3 regions of the Mesorhizobium sp. B4-1-4 genome follow, and region 1 is predicted to be linked to each of the others. Evidence: riboswitches for the same ligand, from Rfam matches in the RefSeq annotation. Region 1 holds a riboswitch; each other region holds the start of a gene.

Region 1 (2,261 bases):
GCCTTCGAATGGTTGTTCTGGGCCGGCCGCATCACCACCGCGCACCGCCGCGGCTTCGAGCGCTTCTATGACCTGCCGGAGCGCGTGCTGCCGCAAGCGATCCTCGATCTGCCGGTGCCCGCTGCCGAGGACGCGCATCGCGAATTGCTGCGCATTTCCGCCCGCGCCCATGGCGTGGCTACAGCCGGCGACCTGCGCGACTATTTCCGCCTGTCGCCCGCAGACATGAAGGGCCGGCTGGAGGAACTGGTCGAATTGGGCGAGTTGCTGCCGGTGCGTGTCGAGGGCTGGAACAAGCCGGCTTACCTCCATAGAGATACCCGTCTCCCGCGCAAGATCGAAGCGCGCGCCCTGCTGGCACCGTTCGATCCGGTCGTCTTCGAGCGCTCGCGCACCGAGCGGCTGTTCGATTTCCATTACCGCATCGAGATCTACACTCCGGCCGAAAAACGCCAGTACGGCTATTACGTCCTGCCCTTCCTGCTTGGCGACAGGATCGTCGCTCGCGTCGACCTGAGAGCCGACCGACCGGCAAGCGTGCTGCGCGTGCCTGCGGCCTATGCCGAGCCCGGAGCGCCGCCTGAAACCGCCGCCCAGCTCTTCGAGGAATTGAAGCAGATGCAGGTCTGGCTTGGCCTTGAACGTATCGACGTGACGCCGGCCGGCGATCTGGGCCCGGCGCTGGTCGACATCGCCATGTCGTAGCCGCGCGTTGACACAGCTGCCTGCAAAAGCCTAAATCCGCTCCAGACGGTCCCCTGCCCGCAACGGCTGGGGCTAAGAGGGAATGCGGTGCGGGATTTCGATCTCAAATCCGCGGCTGTCCCCGCAACTGTAAGCGAAGAGCCAAGGCCGAAAGCCACTGGGAGTTCCCGGGAAGGCGGCTAACCAAAGACGACGACTCGCGAGCCAGGAGACCTGCCGTCTGCGACAGAAGAATCCGATCGCCCGGCGGGTTTCCGGGCAAGGAGCCCGGTTTTTGGACCACAACGGCAGTTTTTCGGCTGGTGCAGCGGATATATCGTCCGCCGATGGTGACGCCTTGTCCGGCGTCACCGTTATCGTCTGCGCGTCCTGCCGCGACGAAACCGGCTCCGACGCCCATCCCCGCGCCGGCGAACTCCTGGCACGGGACACACGCCGCGCCGCGGCATCCGAGCACGTCCGCGTCCGCGCGGTCGAATGCCTCGGCAACTGCAAACGCCGGCTCAGCGCCGCAATCCTGCGCGACGGCTGCTGGAGTTATGTGTTCGGCGACCTGACCACGGGCAGCGGCGCCGACCTCGTTACCGGCGCCAAACTCTTCGCCACCTCGAGCGACGGCCTCATCCCTTGGCGCGGCCGCCCTGATTCCCTGAAGCGCGGCCTCGTTGCCCGCATCCCTCCCCTCAACCTGCTGAAAGACTGACCATGACCACTTCCGTCTCCCGTGTTCCCTGCACTGTCGTCACCGGCTTCCTCGGCGCCGGCAAGACGACGCTGGTCCGCCATCTCCTCGAAAACGCCGGCGGCAAGCGCATCGCGATCATCGTCAACGAGTTCGGCGACATCGGCATCGACGGCGAGATCCTGAAAGGTTGCGGCATCGACACCTGCCCGGAGGAAAACATCGTCGAACTGGCCAATGGCTGCATCTGCTGCACCGTGGCCGACGATTTCGTGCCGGCACTCGACCGGATCCTGTCGCTGACGCCGAAGGTCGACCATATCCTGATCGAAACCTCGGGCCTTGCTTTGCCCAAGCCGCTGGTCCAGGCCTTCCAGTGGCCGACGGTGAAGAGCCGCGTGACCGTCGATGGCGTGATCGCCGTGGTCGACGGCCCCGCACTGGCCGAAGGCCGAGTCGCCAACGACATGGACGCCCTGCAGGCCCAACGCGCCGGGGATGACAGCCTCGACCATGACGACCCTGTCGAGGAAGTGTTCGAGGACCAGATCGCCTGCGCCGACCTGATCATCCTGTCGAAGAGTGACCTGATGGACGCCGCCGGCTCAGCCCGCGCCAACGCAATCGTCAACGAACACTCCGCCCGGGCTGTCAAGATCGTGCCGACGTCCCATGGCAAGGTCGATCCCTCCGTACTGCTCGGGCTCGGCCTCGCCGTCGAGGACGACATCGAGAACCGCAAGTCCCATCACGACGGCGCATTCGACCACGAGCATGACGACTTCGACACCTTCATTGTCGACATCCCCTCGATCGCCAATCCGGACGAGCTGGCAAAACGCGTCGCCGACGCCGCCGAACAGGAAAACGTGCT
Region 2 (2,261 bases), 1.2 Mb from region 1:
CGCTTCGCGCGGCGCCGCCAGCGCATGGAGCCGGGCTTCGTTCATCACCGCTACCCTTGTGGCGAACGGCGCCACCAGGGCCAGATCGTGCAGCACCGCGATCACCGTCATGCCGAAGCCAGCCACGAGTTCGAGCAGTTCCGCGCGGGCGCGGGGATCGAGATGGTTGGTCGGTTCGTCGAGGAACAATACTTTAGGTTCCTGCGCGATGGCGCGCGCAAGCTGGGCGCGTTGGCGTTCCCCGCCCGACAGTGAGCCAATGGTGCGGCCAAGCAGGGGCAGCAAACCGGTCCGGCGCAGCGCGTCCACGACAATGTCGCGTTCCTCGCTCCTGCGTTTCAAGCCGGCATGCGGGACGCGGCCAAGCTCGACATAGTCGATCACCGCCAGCCGCGGATCCGGCTGGTCGGTCTGCCCGACGACGGCGATGTGCAGGGCCCGCTCGGCCGGCGAAATCCTGTCGAGGCGGCGCCCGCCGAGTTTCACCTCTCCGGAACTTGGCTTGAGCATGCCGGACAACATGCGCAGCAGCGTGGTCTTGCCGGCGCCGTTGGGGCCGATAATGGCGAGGCGATCGCCGATGGCCATGGACAGGCTGACCGCGTGGACCAGATTCCGCCCATTCGCCACCGCGCCGAGATCGCGCGCCTCGAGAAGCGGCACCGTCATCGGCTGTCTCCTGCCGGCTCGCCCGCTACCGGGATGCGGGCCAGCGTCTTGCCGGCCAGTCGCGGCGGACGTTGTCCGGCATTGCACCAGCCGTCGGGGAGCGAGGCGTAGAGCCTGGCAAACCGCACGAGATCGCCGGCGTCGGCCTCGGCATCGATGGAGCCGAAGAGATAGGCGGCCTTGTCCGGGGCCTGGAACGCCACCGCCAGCGGCCGCGCACAGCCTGCCATGCACGCCACCCCCTCGACCGTGAAGCCCTGCGCCACCGCGAGTTCGGCGTGGGTCGACAACCGCGAGCGCAAATCGGTGCACAAAGCTTCGCCCGACCTGGTCCCTGTCGGGATGTCGCGGCAAAGCGTGCACACGATGATACGGTGAATGCGATCTATGGCGGCGCCCAACTTTCCGTCTTTCTCGATTGGCGACGGAAGGATGTTGGCGGTCGGTCGTCAGACCGACGTCCACGTCTCCTCCCGGCACACCCCGTCCGGTCAACTCCGTGATGGCAGGTCTCCTGGCTCGCGGGTCTCGGCGCAATCCTGCCTTCCCAGCCTCGCCGGCCAGTGGCATTTCGGATCTCGCTCACCGCTTACAGTTGCGGGGGCAGCCACGGCCTCGATCCCAGGCGGATCTCACCGTGTTCCCTTTTCACCCCTCGCCTTTCGACTCGGGGACCATCACCATTCCACCCTAGTTTTCCCCGGATTGCATCGCAACGGATTTCTCAGTCGCGACGATCGGAGCCGAAGCCGCGCGCGACCACGCATCTTTATGTAATAACATAACGCAATAACGCATGAGGCGCGGCGCTGTCAAGCGAGGGGCTGTCAGCCATCTGTCGAGCGAATTGCGCGGAGTGCGCAATTTCGATCAAATTGGCCAAACGCGGAAAGCCGGATGATTTCAGGTCGAATCGACCTGAAATCTGAATCCGCTTCTAATCAAAGAGATAGGGCATGACGTCGTCTGAAAACCGCTTCACACTTTTCGGCATCATGCTCTGGCGGAAGATCACAAATCAAGATTCCAGTTCTGACCAACCAGATCCTTGCCGAAGGAATGATGAGGTTCTTCCTCGATCAGTTTGAAGCCGGCGGCCTGATAGATATGCCGGGCAGCGGCGAGAATGTCGTTTGTCCACAAGGTCAGGGTCTTGTATCCCCTGGCGCGGGCAAAGCCGATGACTTCCTCCACCAGTCGCTTGCCGATGCCGAGGCCACGCGCCGAAGGCTCGACATAGAGCAAACGCAGCTTCGCCACCTGATCCGACTTGCGTACGACGAAGACCGAGCCGACGACCTCGCCTTCCCGCTCGGCGATCCAGCTGCGCTCCCATTTCGGATCGTAGGATTTCACGAACGCCGCGAGGATTTCGGCGACCAGCGCCTCGTAGGTTTCGTCCCAGCCAAAGTCCTGGGCATAGAGCAGCCCTTGCCGGTGGGTGATCCAGCCGATGTCGCCGATCTGCAGCGGCCTCAACAGATAGGGGATCGTTGGCTCGGCATTTTCGGCGAGCAGACGCTGCACCGTCTGCATGGATTTGACCAGCCGGTCTTGTTCCGATGCCGGCAGCCGATCGAGCAGGGCCCGGA
Region 3 (2,261 bases), 3.1 Mb from region 1:
AGCCGCCGGTTCGGACTTCTTGATCGAAGCGGTGTATGAGTTGTCCGTCGACGTGGCGGCCGGCTGGCTGGCGCCATTCGAACCATAATTGTCACTGCCGGCGAAAGCGCTGCCGGAAATGGCCAGAACGGCGACGGCAGCAAGAGCGATCTTCTTCATTTCAAGTCTCCTGAATTCTTTGAGTGTCGCCAGGGCGGCGGGCCAAACCCGCCGCCTACTGGAGATCGGCTGTTAGTTGTTGCCGAAGAGGTTGCGGTCAGCACCGTGGGTGGGCGTCTGAGCAGCCGGTTCCGACTTCTTGATCGAAGCGGTGTAAGAGCTGTCGGCAGCAGTGGCCGCGGGGGCATTCGCACCATAGTGATCGCTACCAGCGAAGGCGCTGCCGGAAATGGCCAGAAGGGCGGCGGCAGTGAGAACAATCTTTTTCATTTTGGGTACTCCAGTATCTTTCCGTCCGTCTAGCGGCGTGTCTTGGGATTGAAATCGCGTCGTTCGGACGACCCCGATGTGGGAGAGCCAGCTAGCCGTTTCCAATCACGAAGATGTTCAACGTGGACCATGAATCCACTACTTGAAATTGTACCAAGATCTTCCACGTGCGATTTTTCCGTTGGAATATCAAAGCGTTAATTAAAGTCGGCGTCGTCATCACCGACTGTATCGGAGGCTCGGCGTTCACACCGTCCTGCACGCACCGTCAACAGAAACGAACCGTTCGGTTCGATTTTAGAATCTGCTAATAGTCACTTTTCGAAACCACTAACCCTTTTTGCTTCCACTCCGGGCCGATTCCGACGCCCGGCGCGGCCGTCACCGCGATGATTTTCGCTGTCGCTGTTCGTGACCTGATCGTTGCGCATGGGTGTCGCGCCACATGGATGCGATGTCGCTTTCATGCCGATGTCGCAAGCGCTGTCGTGATTAGATCAGGTCATCTCAGGTGCCGCTTCGTGACGACGGGGCGGAGAATTGGGAAGCCGGTCAAAGTCCGGCGCTGCCCCCGCAACGGTGGTGGAGTTCAAGTCGCAACGGGAGACCACTGGGCGAAAGCCTGGGAAGGTGTCGCGACCGTCCGCAAGGACACTCCAGAGCCCGGAAACCAGCCAGAGATCGTAGAACTCGACTGATCGCGGTGGGCGGTCAAGAGGCGGATGCCGCATGCCCGGCGCTTGCCGGCATGCAGCCTTGTCCTTCCTCTCATCCCCTCCGGTTCAGTCATTAGAGCGACGCGCGTCCGTTTGGACGGGCCGATGCGATGAATGCGAGGACAGGACATGGATGTGCGCAACGATATGCTGAGGCTCTTGAACGGCCGCAGAGAGGGCTTTTCGCTGGAACAGCCCTTCTACACCGACCCGGACTGCTTCAAGCTCGACATGGAGCTGATCTGGTATCGCGATTGGCTGTTCATCGGCCATGATTGCGAATTGCCGAAGCCGGGAAGCTTCATCACCGTGCAGATCGGCGACTATCCGGTCGTGCTGGTGCGCGACCAGCAGGGCAAGATCAATGCCTTCCACAACTCCTGCCGCCATCGCGGCAGCCGCGTCTGCAACACTGATAAGGGCTTGGCGGCCAAACTGGTCTGCCCTTATCACCAGTGGACCTACGAGCTCGACGGCCGCCTGCTGTTCGCCCGCCAGATGGCCGACGGTTTCGACAAAAGCCAATTCGGCCTGAAGCCGGTCGCCCGTGAGAGCGTTGCCGGCTACATCTTCATCTGCCTGGCCAAGGAGCCCGCCGACTTCGCACCGATGCGGGCGATGATCGAACCCTATCTCAAGCCGCACCGGCTGAGCGAAGCAAAGATCGCTTTCCAGAGCACCATCATCGAGAAGGGCAACTGGAAGCTGGTCTGGGAAAACAACCGCGAGTGCTACCATTGCGCCGGCAGCCATCCGGAGCTTTGCAAGACCTTCCCGGAAGCGCCGACCGTGACCGGTGTACAGGGCGCCGACAGCGATCCTGAGATGATCGCGCACTGGGCGAAATGCGAGGCCGTTGGCCTGCCGAGCAAATTCCGCATCGATCCGGCCGGGCAATATCGCGCCACCCGCGCGCCGCTGCTGCGCGACGCGGTCAGCTACACGATGAGCGGCAAGCGGGCGGTGAAGAAGAACCTCTCCGACAGCGTCTCGGCCGACCGCATCGGCACCCTGATGCACTACCACTATCCAACCACCTGGAACCACATCCTGATCGATCACGCCGTCACCTTCCGCGTGCTGCCGATCAGTGCCACGGAAACGGCCGTGACGACG

Evidence for each region. A riboswitch is a leader RNA that binds a small molecule or an ion and turns the genes downstream of it on or off. The one in region 1 is predicted to bind cobalamin.
Region 2: linked by a shared signal. The riboswitch ahead of FJW03_RS05575 (DUF1636 family protein) and the one ahead of FJW03_RS11420 (DUF1636 family protein) in region 1 are both predicted to bind cobalamin.
Region 3: linked by a shared signal. The riboswitch ahead of FJW03_RS26245 (aromatic ring-hydroxylating oxygenase subunit alpha) and the one ahead of FJW03_RS11420 (DUF1636 family protein) in region 1 are both predicted to bind cobalamin.

The regions. Positions count from the first base shown of each region.
Region 1 covers NZ_CP083950.1:2,348,418-2,350,678, forward strand. Annotated here, with positions in the region: gene FJW03_RS11415 (winged helix-turn-helix domain-containing protein) at 1-705, shown strand, start outside; cobalamin riboswitch at 735-941, shown strand; gene FJW03_RS11420 (DUF1636 family protein) at 980-1,408, shown strand; gene cobW (cobalamin biosynthesis protein CobW) at 1,411-2,261, shown strand, end outside.
Region 2 covers NZ_CP083950.1:1,181,010-1,183,270, reverse strand. Annotated here, with positions in the region: gene FJW03_RS05580 (ABC transporter ATP-binding protein) at 1-669, opposite strand, end outside; gene FJW03_RS05575 (DUF1636 family protein) at 666-1,070, opposite strand; cobalamin riboswitch at 1,156-1,363, opposite strand; gene FJW03_RS05570 (helix-turn-helix domain-containing GNAT family N-acetyltransferase) at 1,681-2,261, opposite strand, start outside.
Region 3 covers NZ_CP083950.1:5,445,224-5,447,484, reverse strand. Annotated here, with positions in the region: gene FJW03_RS26255 (DUF680 domain-containing protein) at 1-159, opposite strand, end outside; gene FJW03_RS26250 (DUF680 domain-containing protein) at 232-429, opposite strand; cobalamin riboswitch at 922-1,123, shown strand; gene FJW03_RS26245 (aromatic ring-hydroxylating oxygenase subunit alpha) at 1,275-2,261, shown strand, end outside.